Regions from separate parts of the Arthrobacter sp. TmtSoilC51 genome, predicted to be linked through region 1. Evidence: predicted binding sites of a transcription regulator. Region 1 holds the regulator's gene; the other holds the start of a gene.

Region 1 (7,755 bases):
ATGCGATCGCGTTGGACCTTGATGTCCTCGACGTCAGCCATGAGCGCTTCGCGGTGGTTGAGGGCTGCCAAAGCGGTGGCTTGCGTGACTGCTGAAAGGTGGTACGGCAGCCGGACGAGCCTAATGGCATCCGCAACCTCAGGTGCGGCGGCCATGTAACCCAGGCGGGCACCAGCCAGGGCAAAGGCTTTGCTCATGGTGCGTGAAACGATCAAGCGCTCCCGTCCGGCAAGCAGCGTCAGTGCGCTTGGTGTGTTGTCGTGCGCGAACTCGTGGTAGGCCTCGTCCACGATGACGATAGCTTGGCTCGCCTCGCCCGCCTCGTACACGGCTTCGACCACGTCCAAACCCAGTCCGGTGCCAGTGGGGTTGTTCGGAGAGCACAGGAAGACGATATTTGCGCCAGTCTCCTTCACCTGGGCAGCAGCAGAAGCTGCGTCCAGCCCATAGTCATCAGCACGAACGCCGCGGACATACTCGGTGTCGGTGCCACTGGCAAGCAACGGGTACATGGAATACGTGGGAGGGAAACCCAATGCCTTGCGCCCGGGGCCACCAAAGGCCTGCAAAATCTGTTGCAGGACCTCGTTGGAGCCGTTCGCGGCCCAGATGTTGTCCGCGGAAAGCCCGTGTCCGAGGTAATCCGCCAGGGATTCACGGAGTTCCGTGAATTCGCGGTCAGGATACCGGTTCAGGCCAGTAGCCGCGGCAGCAACGGCCTCGGTGATCGCCGCTTGCACATCTGCCGGCACGCCATGGGTGTTCTCGTTGACGTTGAGCAAAATCGGGACGTCAAGCTGCGGTGCGCCATACGGGCTCAGTCCACGCAGATTGGTCCGGAGGGGAAGTCGGTCAAGTCGCTCAAGCTGGTCACTCACCAAGACAGTTTAAGGTGCCAGTGCGACTGCGGAGTAACTGTGACGCCGGAGGCGCTTTTTGCGCACCCGGCCGACCGTTTAGTTGGCGGGAACGAAAAGCTGCTGGCCCGGCTGGATGCGTCCTCCGCGGAGGTCGTTCAACTGGATGATTTCCGCGATGACATCGCGGGGGTCGCGCTCAGGAGCGGCCGCACCAGCAATGCCCCACAGGGACTGCCCGGGCTGGACAGTAACCGTGACAGCAACGGGCGGCTGCAACTGGGCCCGCGTATCCGAGGCTTTGGCGGGAGAGTTGATGAAGCCGGCCAGGCTCAGCAGTGCGGCAAGGAGCAGCATGGCAGGGATGCCGAAGAAGACGATCCTGCCGCGCCGGGTAAGCCGGAGACGCGTAGGCGCCGGGGTGTTGCGGAATTCGTGGAACGTTGAGATTGCGGACATGAGCTGAGCCCTTCTGAGCGATTGCCTGCATCGGATGCCCGTTGCCGGCTGCCAATTCCTTGTGTTCGCTTGGATCAACGTCCGGATGTTCGAACACTTTCTTCGAACATCCAGCCGATGGTCCGCGTTTATAGAACACATATTCGAAACTTGCTATGACATTTTTAGCACTTATCAACGAACGGTGTCGAGACTCGCTAGAACGAATGTTTGATAAACGCCTGTGCCTGGCCTAGGTTTGAGTGAAGAAACAGGCACTGTTTCAGTGGAACAGGAGGGTCTGACATTTTTCAGACCCGACCATCCCCGGGCACACTTCGGATCGTGACCGGGCGGAACGGAAGGGCATTGGCGAACATGGCAGCGAAAGCCACCGGCGGCGGGGTACCCCTGCGGAGCCAGCAGCCTCAAAAGAGTCCCAAAAGCCTGACTGTCCGGCAGAAGAAAATACTGGAAACCATTCAGCGGTCCGTCAATGACAACGGGTATCCGCCGAGTATGCGCGAAATCGGGGACACCGTTGGTCTCGCAAGCCTGTCCAGCGTCACGCACCAGCTCTCGCAGTTGGAAAAGCTCGGGTACTTACGGAGGGATCCCAAGCGCCCCCGCGCCATGGAAGTCCTCATGCCATTGACGCTTGATGGCGGGACGATTCCCGGCGTGGAAGCGGCCACCACACTGCGCAGCGCAGGTGGACTCGCTGTGACGGAATTGGCCAGTGCCAGCGACACCGCAATGGTGCCCTTGGTGGGAAGGATTGCAGCCGGCGGGCCAATCCTCGCCGACCAGACCATTGAGGACGTCCTGCCCTTGCCCCGGCAGTTGGTGGGCCACGGCGAACTGTTCATGTTGAAGGTCGCTGGCGACTCAATGATCGATGCCGCCATTTGTGATGGTGACTGGGTAGTTGTCCGGCGACAGAACGACGCCATCAACGGCGACATCGTCGCCGCCCTCCTGGACGACGAAGCCACAGTGAAAACCTTCCGCCAGCGCGACGGACACACATGGCTGCTGCCCCAGAACACGCAGTACGAACCGATTCTGGGAGACCAAGCCACCATTATGGGCAAGGTCGTCTCTGTCCTGCGTTCCCTCTAAGGCGTTCGCCTACGTTTTCTTTGTGCCCAGGCGTTCCAGAACGCCGCGCACCACGTTGCGATCCGTCGTCGCCCAAAACGGTGGCAATGCGGCGCGCAGGAACCCTCCGTACCGTTCGGTGGAAAGCCGTGAGTCCAGCACCGCCACCACACCTTTGTCGGCGGTAGAGCGAATAAGGCGCCCTGCGCCTTGCGCAAGGCGAATTGCCGCGTGGGTAGCCGACACCGCCATGAACCCGTTGCCCCCGGACTGCGCAACGGCCCGCGAGCGTGCAGTCATCAGCGGATCGTCGGGCCTCGGGAACGGAATGCGGTCGATCACCACAAGGCGGCATGAACCACCAGGGACGTCAACGCCTTGCCACAGGGACATCGTGCCGAAGAGGCAGGTGTCCGGTTCATCGGCAAATTGCTTTACCAACGCTGCCATGGTGGATTCGCCCTGGCAGAGGATGTCCACATCCAGCCGCGGGCGCATGGCGTCTGCGGCTTCCTCGGCCGCCCGCCGTGAGGAAAACAGGCACAAGGCTCCCCCGCCGGATGCACGGATGAGGTCTTCGAGCTCATCGAGGGCCTCGGCCGACGTACCGCGGCCGGGCTTAGGCAGGTGTTTGGCCACGTAGAGGACGCCCTGCTTGGGATAGTCAAAGGGTGATCCGACGTCCAAGCCGGTCCAGCTCGGCGCCCCGTCCCCGATCAGTCCGAGGCCGCCCGCTGCAGGCTCAAACGCCGATCCAATTGCCAGCGTCGCGGAAGTCAGCACCACTGTGTGCCCTGCAAATAGGCCTTCCCGCAGCCTCCCCGCCACGCTGAGTGGGGCGATGTTGATCAGTGCCGGCGATGTCTCATCCGGCTGGGAGTAACCCTGCTGGGGATCGAAGGTGCTGTTTCTGGAGAACCACACCACTTCACGGTTCTCCTTGGCGGCGAGCATCCTCTCGCACAGTTCCAGAATGAGCATGAGCCGGGAGCGCGCAAGCTGCCGACCGCCGTCGACCGCGTTTGAAGAGTCAGTCTTCGAATCCGACAACGCGGCGCGGGTGGCATCCCGCAGTTGGTCCAGGCAGTCAAGTTGTTCGTCGTTGAGCCCATTGGGCAGCAAACCGTTGGGGACTCCGGCAATAGCCATATCCAGCCGGTCCGCAGCAGCATTCAGGGCGTCAACGGTGATGGCCGTGTGTTTGCGGGCGCTCGAGGCGGCCGCATGGACCATCGCCACGGACAACTGGCCCGAAACGGCCCCCGTGACCCGGTCCTGAAGCTCGTGGGCTTCGTCAACCACCACGACGTCATATTCAGGCAAGACTGCGAGTCCTTCAAACGCGCTCACGGCCAGCATGGCGTGGTTGGTGACTACGACGTCGGCTTCGGCGGCCCTGGCGCGCGCCAGCTCGCTGAAGCACTCCTCGGCAAGTGGGCACTTCTGTGCTCCCAAGCACTCCATTGACGTCACAGACACCTGCCGCCAGGCACGATCCGTGACGCCAGGCATTAGTTCATCCCGGTCCCCTGTGGGGGTCGTTTCGGCCCACTCGCGGAGCCGTACTACTTCCTTGCCCAATTGCGACGACGGGCCCCCAACGGCCGCTGCGAAATGCGGCACGCTGGTGTCCTCGCCAAGGGAAAACAGTTGGCCTTCCGACGGCTCCTCGCTGGGGAAGCCCCCTTCGAGCTTTTGCAGGCAGACATAATTTGCCCGACCCTTGACGAGAGCTACGTTCACGGGCCGTTCAAGGGCCGGGCTTATGGTTTCCAACAGCCGGGGCAGGTCCCGGCCCACAATTTGAGTCTGCAGGGCCAACGTAGCGGTGGACACGAGTGTCGGTTTGTCGCTGTCCATGGAATGCGCGATCAACGGAATCAGGTAAGCCAAGGACTTACCTGTCCCCGTTCCCGCCTGGACGAGCAAATGTTCACCGGACTCGATTGCCCTGGTGACCTGTTTTGCCATCTCGTGCTGGCCTGCACGGCTTTGACCGCCCATTCCAGCAACAGCTTTGTCCAACAGTTCGAGGGTGAACTTCTCCCCCACCGACTCGACGACGTCCGCCGCCACCTTCTCAACCATGGCTGACGAATGACTCCAGCTCGGCGGCCAATCCTTCACGGACCATGGCCACCACACGGGTTCCGCTTTCCTCGTGCTCGAGGCTCAGGATTTCCGAATCGGAGTTGTGCAGCTTGTTGATCATGTCACCGCGGTCGTACGGGATGAGCACCTCGAGGCGGACGCCCGGCCTGGGAATGGACCGGCTGATCTCTTCCAGGAGTTCCGGGATGCCTTGGCCTGTGCGGGTGGAGACCACTGCGTGCCGCGGCTCTTTCTGCTTCAGGCGTTCCACCACAAAAGGATCCGCGACGTCCACCTTGTTCAGGACGATGATTTCTGGAACCTTGCGGGCGTCCACCTCGGTGAAGACGGCACGTACTGCTGCGATCTGCCCCTCCGGGTCCGGGTGGGAGGCGTCCACGACGTGCAGGATCAGGTCTGCGTCTGCAACCTCTTCCAACGTGGAGCGGAAGGCTTCCACCAGCTGCGTAGGCAACGAGCGGACGAATCCGACGGTGTCAGCAAGGGTGTAGCCGATGCCATCCGGTGTCTGCGCCTTCCTGACCGTGGGGTCCAGGGTGGCGAACAGCGCGTTTTCCACCAGCACCCCGGCATCCGTCAGTCGGTTCAGGAGCGAAGACTTTCCGGCGTTGGTATAGCCAGCGATTGCAACTGAAGGTACGGCATTACGACGGCGGTTGGCCCGTTTGGTCTCGCGGGCCGGCTTCATCGCGGCGATCTCCCGACGCAACTTGGCCATGCGTGTACGGATCCTGCGGCGATCAAGTTCGATCTTTGTTTCACCGGGACCACGGGAACCCATGCCGGCTCCGGCGCCACCCACCTGGCCACCGGCCTGGCGGGACATGGAGTCACCCCAGCCACGGAGCCTCGGGAGCAGATACTCGAGTTGCGCGAGTTCAACCTGCGCCTTACCTTCACGGCTCTTTGCATGCTGCGCGAAGATATCCAGGATCAGCGTGGTCCTGTCCACCACCTTGACCTTGACAATGTCCTCAAGTCCGCGCCTCTGGGACGGGGAAAGCTCGGTGTCAACCACCACAGTATCGGCGCCAGTGGCGGACACGATGTCTTTGAGTTCCTGGGCCTTACCCGAGCCGAGGAACGTTCCCGGGTCCGGCTTGGTGCGGCGCTGAACCAGCCCGTCAAGGACCTCGGATCCGGCAGTCTCTGCCAAGGCCGCCAGTTCCCGAAGCGAATTCTCGGCGTCAGCCAAAGTGCCTTCTGTCCAAAGGCCGGCCAGGACAACGCGCTCCAGGCGCAGTTGCCTGTATTCAACTTCGGTGACATCTTCGAGTTCAGTGGAAAGGCCCGCGGTACGGCGGAGGGCACGGCGCTCGGCCAGGTCTTCCTGGTCGCCGTCGTAAATGCTGTGTTCGTGGTCAAGCGTGGAGATCGCTTGCGCCCTGCCGAAAACACCTTTGGCATCATTGTCATCGGATGCCACTGCGGGTACATCCTTGGAAAGAATCCGGTCAATGACGGCCTGGATTTGTTCAGGACTCATGTCCTGGGCGTCGGAATCGGATCCGGAGTGCTTCTGGGTGGTCATGGTCTCCTTAGACTGTTCGGCATATCCAGAATAGTGCTGTTTGGTGTCCAATGGGACGGTATTCGCGGTGGGCTGACGAGCTTCGGCCATAGAGGGCCTCCTGTGGTGCTGGGATCGAGCGTGTGGGTCCGCGGGAGGTCCTGTCCTGCTGGAGAATCCATTGCCACACCAGAAGCCATCAACCGAAAGACAGATGGCTGGAGCCCACTGTCTTCGAGACAGTTGGGGTGGGACATGTTCTTCTGAGCATCCGCAACACCAATAACGGGAGATGCAGATTGTGCCGGACGGAACCTGCCTGGCGGAATGGCCATGCGCTGGGCTGATGTGCCAAGCGGGGCCTGCATCGCGGGCGGGTGCCTGGCCGATGTGTTGCATCGGCTCGGGCTGATTACTCAAAGATCAAGAACATGCCCCCAACGTTAGCACCCGGTGTCAAACCACTCCGACTGGTGGCAGTTTCCCAAGCCGCCGATAGCCAACTAATCTGGCAAATTATGGAGTCTGCACACTATTTCAGCGCCCAACCGGCCGGACCGTTCACCCGCAAGCCCCTCACTGTGGAGCTCGCGGGAGCTACCCGTCACGTGCAGACGTCATCGGGCATCTTCAGCCCCGACGGTGTGGACAAGGGTACCAAGGTACTTTTGGCCGAGGTTCCACCGCCTTCGCCCCGTGGCAACCTGCTGGATATTGGGTGTGGTTGGGGCCCTATTGCCCTCACCATGGGGCTCATGGCACCCCTGGCAAAGGTCTACGCCGTGGATGTCAACGAGCGCTGCATCGCCCTGACCAACGAGAACGCGGCTGCCCTGGGCTTGGACAATGTGACTGCCAGCCACCCGCATGAAGTAGACCCCGGCGTCGAATTCGACACCATCTGGTCCAACCCGCCCATCCGCATCGGCAAGGACGAACTACATTCGCTTCTCCTGACGTGGCTGCCCCGGCTGGCACCGGGCGGCAACGCATGGATGGTGGTCCAGAAGAACCTGGGCTCGGACTCCCTTCAACGCTGGCTGGCCAACGAATTGGACAAGTCCTTCACGGTCTCCCGCGAAAGCACTTCAAAGTCCTTCAGGATCCTTCGGGTCAGGAAAGCGTCCCAGTAGCCACAATGACTGCCGGTCCGCTGAGCTCAACGTGTTCGCGGCCATCCTCACCGGGGAAGAACTTCACATCCACCACGCCACCGGGAACGTTGACATGCCAGGTATTGGGGGCGCTGCTGCCAGCCCAATGACGGATCGCGACGGCAGCGGCACACGCACCGGTGCCACACGACTGGGTTTCGCCTACTCCACGCTCGTGGACGCGCATGGTGATACTTCCCACGCCATCGTGGACCAGCGGTTCAGCGGGCACCACGAACTCGACATTGGTGCCATTGGCAGGCTTGGGATCCACTACCGGAGCGGTGAACAGTTTCGTGGCGGCGAGCTCACTGAGCTCAGCAAGCGCTACAACCGTGTGCGGGTTGCCCATGCTAACGGAGAGTCCGGGCCTTGCCACTTCCAGGCCGTCGGCGCTCACCAAGGCGTCCATGGCTTTACTTTGGGCTTCTGCCGGGAAGATGAACTCCCAAGGGCCCATATCCACGGCATAGCCGTCGGCCGTGCGCACAATCTTCTTAATGCCGCCACGCGTTCCAATGGTCAAGGACTCACCGGGTCCGAGCTCAACCAGGCCCTGGGCGAGGAGGAAATGCACGAAGAC
Region 2 (7,755 bases), 1.3 Mb from region 1:
TGTTCTGTCCAGGAGCGTGGCGTCCCCCAGGATCACCCCGCAGGGGTGCATGGAAATGTGCCGTGGAAGGCGATCCAACCTTTCAGTGAGATCCACCAGCAGGTCCAGCTGCTGGTTTTCCTCCATGCCTCCCGGCCCTCCGCGTCCAGACTCCACACGCCCGGCAAACTCACGGAGTTCAGGCTTTTCAACCAACGCTTCCCTGAATTTGCGGGCTGAGAACCGCCACAACTGCTTGGCGATTTCGCCGATTTCAGCCTCGTCCATGCCAAGAGCCATGCCGGCGTCCCGGACAGCACCGCGGGCGCGGTAACCGTTTTGCATACTCATCAGGGTCACCCGTTCCGCTCCGAAACGCTCGAAGATCTTCCGGTAGACGTTGTGCCGTTCGGCGCTTTCGACGTCGATGTCAATATCAGGAAGGGTTGACCGGCGCCCCGAGAGGAATCGTTCAAAAATGAGGTCATGCCGGATCGGATCAACTTGGCTGATGTCGATCAGGTAGTTAACCAAGCTCGAGGCCCCGGAGCCCCTGGCAGCTACCCGGACGCCCATTTCAATGATCATCCGGGACACTTCGGCCACTGTGAGGAAGTAGGAGGCAAAACCAAGCTTGCCGATGATTCCGAGCTCATGTTCCAACCGCGAGCGCATCTGCCCTTCCGCATCGCCTTTGATGCCTGGGAAGCGCCGGGTGATTCCTGCCTCGCATCGTTGGATGAGTTCCACCATGGGGTCACGGTCGATGCCAATGATGGAGGCTTCAGGGACAACGGGCTTCTTCCATCCCATGTCCAGGATGGGATCGATGCGGCATTTATCGGCGAGCGCTTCTGTGTTGGAGAGCAGTTTGTTCAGCCCGGCTGCTCCTTGCCCTGCCGCGCCCATGATCTCTTTACCGAGTTGGAGCATTTGTTGGGCGTTCTTCAACCAGCCCTGCCCTGTTGGTTGTAGTGGACCTGTTGGTTGTAGTTGACCTGCTGGCTGGAGCAGGGGGGCTGCGGAAAGTTCGGGGAGGGATTTTAGTGTGCGGGCGGAGTCCAGGACGTCCGCGGTTGGGGCGCCATCCTGGGCGCAGTAGCGAACGGCGTTGCTGAGGATGGCGGGGATGTTGTATTCAAAGGCGAGCTTGAGCATGCGCACAGCGTGGGCTGTGCTGAGGGGTTCTCCAGGGGCGCTCAGGTGGGATACGGCCTCGGCAACGATAGTCCCGGGCGGCATGGCGTCAATCCATTGTTTGAAGAGTGTCCGGGGCCGAAGATATTTCCGCCCTCCCATGGCACGGCCTACATCGGAGTCTGGTCCTATGAGGACGGTAAGCACGGGTTTGAGGGTTTTTGGGTCCAGTGTCCTCGATGCGAGTTCTGCCCTTGTTACGGCGACGGGCACCACTCCCCCGGCCTTGCCGGAGGTGCGGGCATGGGCGTCGGAGACGAGGCGGCAGAGGGCGCGGTAGCCAGCGCCGTTGTTGTTGCCGTGGGCGAGTACGACGACGCGGCCCGCAACTTGGGTGCGGTGGTCGCCGTCGTCGTCGAAGATGGCGAGGTCCACTCCGATGATGGGGTCGATGCCGGCGTCCATGCATGCTTTGAGGTGTTTGATGATGCCGTACAAGCCGTCCCTGTCTGTACAGGCGAGAGCTGTTGCGCCATCTGCTGCTGCGGACTGGGCAAGTTCGTCTGGCCAGGAAACGCCGTAATGGGCGCTGAAGGCTGTGGAGACGTGCAGGTGTGTGAAGTTCAAGGTTCAGGCGGCTTCGTCTGGTTCGACTGCCCGGGCCGGTGCGGCGTCGTGGATGCGAAGGAGCCGCCAGCGGCCGCTGGCGAGATGTCGGACGAGGTCAAGGGTTATGGCCTTGCCGGATTGCCCTTCATCCTGTGGGCGCTGAAGTTGGACCCGCCAGATCTCGTGGTCTACCAAGCCTGCGCCGCTTCCTAGAGGGGCCCTGCTTTCTTCCACCCACCATTGGCGCCGCTCGTACCACCGGATGGGTTCGTTGGTGACGACGTAGTGGATTCCTTTCCACTGGATTGCTTGTGGCCTTCCCGTTTCCGTGCAGATGACGTCCACGGACTCACTGAAAAGCCCCATATCCACACTCCTTGCCTGGGGGCATCGCCCTGGATCAGCAAAATTACCTGGTCAGCAAAATCGCCTGTCAGCAAAATCGCTATTCGAATGTATGTTCGAATATATCCAGTTTACGTCGCTCCCCCGACAAAACCTACTGGGAAGTTTTGCTCCCTGGAGACGCCTTGGACTTCCGCCTGGCAGTAAGTTCGAGCAACTTGTCACGCAGGGGTTGGGCACTCTCTGCGAGCGCGACGCGCATCATCAGGGATGACCCGAGGCGGAATTGCTGGGTCCGAAGCACACGTTGACGGTTGTAGGCAGTGAGGGCCTGGTCCAGGGGCATGGTATTGACCAGCTTTCCCAGGGTGACGGCGTCTATCAGCGATTCGCAGGCGCCCCGCCCAAGGTTGGGCGCCATGGCGTGGGCCGCGTCTCCGATGAGGACAACATTGCCCCGCGAATAGCGCCATAGCGGCGGGGTGGTCCAAATGCGTTGTGCCAATGACGTTTCGGGCGTCGCCGTATTCAGGACATGCTGGATGCCCGTCGCGTGCTTGGAGTAGCGGCGTCGTGCCAAATCAAGGGCGTCGCCGACGTCGATTCCTTCAGGTCCCATGCCGCTGCGGAAGGACGCGTACCAGTTGGTTCCGCCGCTTGATGGGCCGATGCCAAAGAGATCCCCGCGCCCCCAGTACTCACCTATGCTTTCGCTGCCCGGGTCTTCTGGAATGACGCCCCGAACGGCGAGGTAGGGGGTCAGCTTGGCGGCACACCCCTGGCCCCACACGGAGCGCCGCACCATGCTGTGCACCCCATCCGCCGCTACTGCCAGGTAGGAGTCGCCTGGAACCGCGTCCACCTTTCCGTTTCGCCTCTGGACCGTCGGGGGCACGGCGGAGTCGAGGAACCGCAGGAGCGTATGCCTGGCGACCCCCACAAGGTTCTGCCCCTCCACGCTTATCCACGGAGTGCCTGCGGAGCTCCTGAGTGCACCGCCTTTGATGAGGGGGCTGTTTTCCCGGATGGCGCCAAGGATGCCCAACGAAGCCAGGGCTTCCTGGGCCTCGGGCCACATGGCCAGGGTTGTTCCCACCGCTGGGAGGTCAGCCCGCTGTTCGTGCACAGTGACGTGGAACTGGCTGGGATCAAGGGTTCCTGCAAGGGCGAGGCCCGCTATGCCCCCACCGACGATATCCACCTTTTTCATGCCGCCACTCTACTACTACATTTGTAGTAATTGGGAGGTTAAAGGCTAGACTTTCGCCATGCCGGACAGACGAACCAGCCTTGCCGACGCGGCCCTCACCGTGGTGGCTGCCAAAGGCCTCAAGGGACTCACCCATCGGGCCGTTGACGCCGAAGCGGGCGTCGCCGTGGGAACTACTTCCAATTACTTCCGCAACCGTGCCGCTTTGGTAGCTGCCGCCGTCGACCGCGTTGAAGAACGCGATTCGCTCCTGCTGCAGCAGCAGGGCGGATCCGAAATCCCGACGTCGGTAGCCGCCCTGGCGGAACAGCTCGCCGGGGCACTGCTCGCGCTGGCAAAAAACCACGCTGAACTGACCAGGGCACGATTCGCCTTTGCCTTGGACCAGCCCGACGTTGTGGCCGCCGGGCACCAAAGAATGCTTTCAGCCCTTGAACAGATGCTGGGTTCCATGGGAGTGACTGACGCAAGGGCCCGCGCTGAAGCGGTATCGGACTACGGTGACGGGTTGGCCATGCACCTCCTGACTGCCCGCCGCGGACAGGACATGGACCGATCCACCGTTGCGGCCAACGTTCGCCGCCTCTTGGAGGGATGAGGGCAAAGGGGTGGACGCGGGCGGGTCCACAGAGCAGGATTGTGGCATGAGTACCAATGACGCACTCCTGAAGCAGGTCAGCATCTCCGCCGCCGATGACAACCTCGTTGCTCGATTCGAAATCGAAGGCAACATACCGGGCTCCGGCGCCTACGTCGTGGGCCTTGTTGCCGCAAGCGAGGACTATTCCTCCCAGCGCAGGCTGGGCATTGAGTTCATGAACGGAGAAGCGATCTCGTTTTACTCCTTCAACCATTCACTCAGCGCCGAGGAAAACTACGACATCAAGGGCGTGGAACACTCCGGCAACGTGATCACGGGAAACTTCCCGATGTCGGCCATACATGGACTGAGTAAAGGCCACGTCATGACAGCCTTCAGCGAGGCGGACGGGCGCGAGTTCCAGGCCGGCGTGCCGGTCACGGAATCGCTCTAGCTAGAAAAGGCCCTCCACCGGTTCGATGAGTTCCGGTGAGTTGTTCCGGACATTTCCGACCGCTGCCCCGACGGCGTCGAGCGTCCAGTCAGCAGCGGCATCGTGCGCCCTTGAGCGCACCATGTCCACCAAACCGGCCGCATCGTCCTGCCGTGGATCCAGCCAGGCTTCCATGGTGTCCCGGCTCATGGGCAGGGGAACCCGGTCATGCAAAGCGGTCAGCTCGTCAAAGACGGAAGCGCTGCGCCGTGTACGGGCCGATTCGGACGTGGGCGTATCGGCCGTGATGATGGACATGGACAGCAGCCAACGGGCGGGGTCGTCATTGGACATCGACTGGTCCCGCCACCACTCATAAAGGCCGGCGAAGACCAGCCCTTCGCCGTTTGCCGGATGTACGTAATAGGGCTGCTTGCTTTTGCCTTCGCCCTTCTTCCACTCGTAATAGCCATCGGCAGGAACAGCGCATCGCCTGGCCACGGCGGCCTTTCGGAAGGACGGCTTCTCCAGGAGAGTTTCACTGCGGGCATTGATGAGGCGCGCGCCGCCTTTGGGATCTTTGGCCCATGAGGGAACCAACCCCCAGCGCGCAACATGCAGCTGCCGTTTCAATCCATCGTCCACGAGCCTTTCCAGCACAATCGGAACAGCATCCGTTGGAGCCACATTCCACGATTTTTCGAGGGCGATCTCATTTTCAAGCTCGGCATCAAAGTCGGCCAGCAGATCCCCCACGGCACGGGCCATCACATAACGTCCACACATGGGAACAGTCTGCCGCGTGGTTCAAGGACACACCAGTCCGGAATGTGACGTAACCCCAGTTCCCGGCCTCAGGGGAATTATTAGGCTGCGGGTTACGGTTGATACCAACGAACCACCCGTGAAAACGACCCAAACTGAGGAGAGCTCTGTGGATTTCACTCCCGACTCCGGCACCATCACCATGTTCTCGACCACCTGGTGCGGCTACTGCAACCGCCTGAAGAAGCAGCTGGACGCCAAAGGCATCGGCTACACCGAGATCAACATCGAAGAAGTGGATGGCACGGCCGAACTCGTCGAGCAGCTCAACGGAGGCAACCGCACCGTCCCCACCGTCCTCTTCCCGGACGGAACCGCAGCAACCAACCCTTCTGCTTCGGAAGTTGAAAGCCGGCTCGCCGCCTAAGCTGCGCCTGAAGCCTCGCTGGGTCCGCACGGAACAATCCCCGCACTGTCTGCCACCTGTGATAGACAGAATGGGAATCCGTAGCGGGCCCAGCTGTCTTAAGCCGGCCCGCTCTCCGCGAGTCCGAAGGGAACATTAATGGTCCATGCAGTCAAAGGTGTCGTCGTGCGTTCCAAAGGCGCACCCGCCACCCTCGAAACAATCCTGGTTCCCGAACCCGGCCCCGGCGAAGCCCTCGTCGACATCCTTACCAGCGGTGTTTGCCACACCGACCTCCACTACAAGCTCGGTGGCATCAGCGACGACTTCCCGTTCCTGCTGGGCCACGAAGCCACCGGCGTAGTCAGTGCAGTCGGCCCCGACGTCACCGACATCACTCCGGGCGACCGCGTCGTCCTCAACTGGCGTGCCGTCTGCGGCAATTGCCGCGCCTGCAACCGCGGCCAGGCCCAGTACTGCTTCAACACGCATAACGCCACCCAAAAGATGACACTCGAAGACGGCACCGAGCTTTCGCCTGCACTGGGAATCGGCGCCTTCATCGAAAAGACCCTGGTCGCCGCCGGGCAGTGCACCAAAGTAGACCCCGACGCCGATGCCGCCGCGGTAGGGCTGCTCGGCTGCGGCGTCATGGCAGGCTTGGGCGCTGCCCTCAACACTGGCGGCGTCAAACGCGGCGATTCGGTTGCCGTCATTGGCTGCGGCGGTGTCGGCGTGGCAGCAATCGCCGGAGCCGCACTCGCGGGCGCAACCACCATCATCGCCGTCGACATCGACGCCAAGAAGCTTCAGCGCGCCAAGGACCTGGGTGCCACACACACCGTCGACTCCTCAGCCGGGGATCCCGTGGAAGAAATCCGTGCGCTCACCGGCGGCTTCGGCGCAGACGTGGTGATTGACGCCGTCGGACGTCCCGAAACCTACAAGCAGGCTTTCTACGCCCGCGACCTCGCAGGAACGGTCGTCCTGGTGGGCGTTCCCACACCGGAAATGACCCTTGAACTGCCTCTCCTCGATGTCTTCGGACGCGGTGGATCACTCAAGTCGTCCTGGTACGGGGACTGCCTGCCCTCACGCGATTTCCCCATGCTCGTGGACCTCTACAAGCAGGGCAAACTGGACCTCGATGCTTTCGTCACCGAACGAATTACCATCGACCAAGTTGAAGAGGCATTCGACAAGATGCACCACGGAGCCGTCCTGCGATCGGTGGTCGAGCTGTGACTGAATCCACCATCACTATCGATCGCGTCGTAACCTCGGGGACATTCTCCCTGGACGGCGGGACGTGGGACGTTGACAACAACGTCTGGATCATTGGCGACGACACCGAATGCATCGTCATCGACCCCGCCCACAACCCTGCAGCCGTCCTGGAGGCAGTGAACGGGCGCACAGTAAAAGCCATCCTGCTGACCCATGGCCATGACGACCACATCAGCTCGGCCGGAGCATTCTGGGAACTCGTCAAGGCACCCATCCACCTGCACCAGGACGACTGGATGCTGTGGCGCGCGGTCTTCCCCGAGGTGGATCCTGACGACTCGATCGTGGACGGCGAGGAATTCAAGGTTGCCGGCGCCACCTTGAAAGCGATCCACACTCCGGGGCACTCGCCCGGCTCGGTGTGCTTCTACCTGCCTACGGAGGGGACACTCTTCAGCGGAGACACACTCTTCCAAGGCGGCCCCGGCGCTACGGGACGCTCCTACAGCGATTTCCCCACCATTATCGATTCCATCCGTACGCGGATCCTGTCACTGCCTCCGGAAACGGTAGTTCTCACAGGTCACGGAGACTCCACCACGATCGGCGCAGAGTTGCCACATCTGGATGAGTGGATCGCACGCGGCCACTAAGGCCTGTGCCCCTGGCCCGCTGCCGCCTCGAAAACCGGGGCGGCAGCCGGCTCCAGCCGGATAATCACAGACTTCGATACCGGCGTATTACTGCCTTCCGCAGTTGAATCCAACGGGACCAACACGTTCGCCTCCGGGTAATAGGCCGTGGCGCAGCCCCTGGCACTGGGGTACGCCACTAAACGCAACTGCCGCAGCACACGGTCAACGCCGTCGTCGGCTTCGCTGTGCACATCCACGTAGGCACCATCCTGGAAACCCAACCCAGCCAGGTCCTCCGGATTCACCAACAAGACCATGCGGCCCTTCTTGATGCCACGGTAACGATCGTTCATGGAGTAAGTGGTCGTGTTGAACTGGTCATGGGAGCGCACCGTCTGAAGGAGCAGTCGTCCGGCCGGTATTTCAATG

The links. Region 1 encodes LexA, which represses DNA repair genes until DNA is damaged. Its sites were predicted from a motif close to TCGAACANNTGTTCGA; they were not measured.
Region 2: ACZ5G6_RS14170 (DUF6504 family protein) is a predicted target of LexA. The motif match lies at 2,175-2,190, and genes of this name have one in related genera.

What each region holds. Positions count from the first base shown of each region.
Region 1 is NZ_AP035877.1:1,816,916-1,824,670, reverse strand. Features, by position in the region: gene ACZ5G6_RS08330 (histidinol-phosphate transaminase) at 1-878, opposite strand, end outside; gene ACZ5G6_RS08325 (LysM peptidoglycan-binding domain-containing protein) at 957-1,316, opposite strand; gene lexA (transcriptional repressor LexA) at 1,674-2,417, shown strand; gene ACZ5G6_RS08315 (ATP-dependent DNA helicase) at 2,427-4,484, opposite strand; gene hflX (GTPase HflX) at 4,477-6,039, opposite strand; gene ACZ5G6_RS08305 (class I SAM-dependent methyltransferase) at 6,537-7,151, shown strand; gene dapF (diaminopimelate epimerase) at 7,132-7,755, opposite strand, start outside.
Region 2 is NZ_AP035877.1:3,116,023-3,123,777, forward strand. Features, by position in the region: gene ACZ5G6_RS14165 (DNA polymerase III subunit alpha) at 1-1,743, opposite strand, end outside; gene ACZ5G6_RS14170 (DUF6504 family protein) at 1,747-2,091, opposite strand; gene ACZ5G6_RS14175 (FAD-dependent monooxygenase) at 2,225-3,280, opposite strand; gene ACZ5G6_RS14180 (TetR/AcrR family transcriptional regulator) at 3,339-3,878, shown strand; gene ACZ5G6_RS14185 (hypothetical protein) at 3,925-4,314, shown strand; gene ACZ5G6_RS14190 (SOS response-associated peptidase) at 4,315-5,061, opposite strand; gene ACZ5G6_RS14195 (mycoredoxin) at 5,228-5,485, shown strand; gene ACZ5G6_RS14200 (S-(hydroxymethyl)mycothiol dehydrogenase) at 5,624-6,709, shown strand; gene ACZ5G6_RS14205 (MBL fold metallo-hydrolase) at 6,706-7,344, shown strand; gene ACZ5G6_RS14210 (FdhF/YdeP family oxidoreductase) at 7,341-7,755, opposite strand, start outside.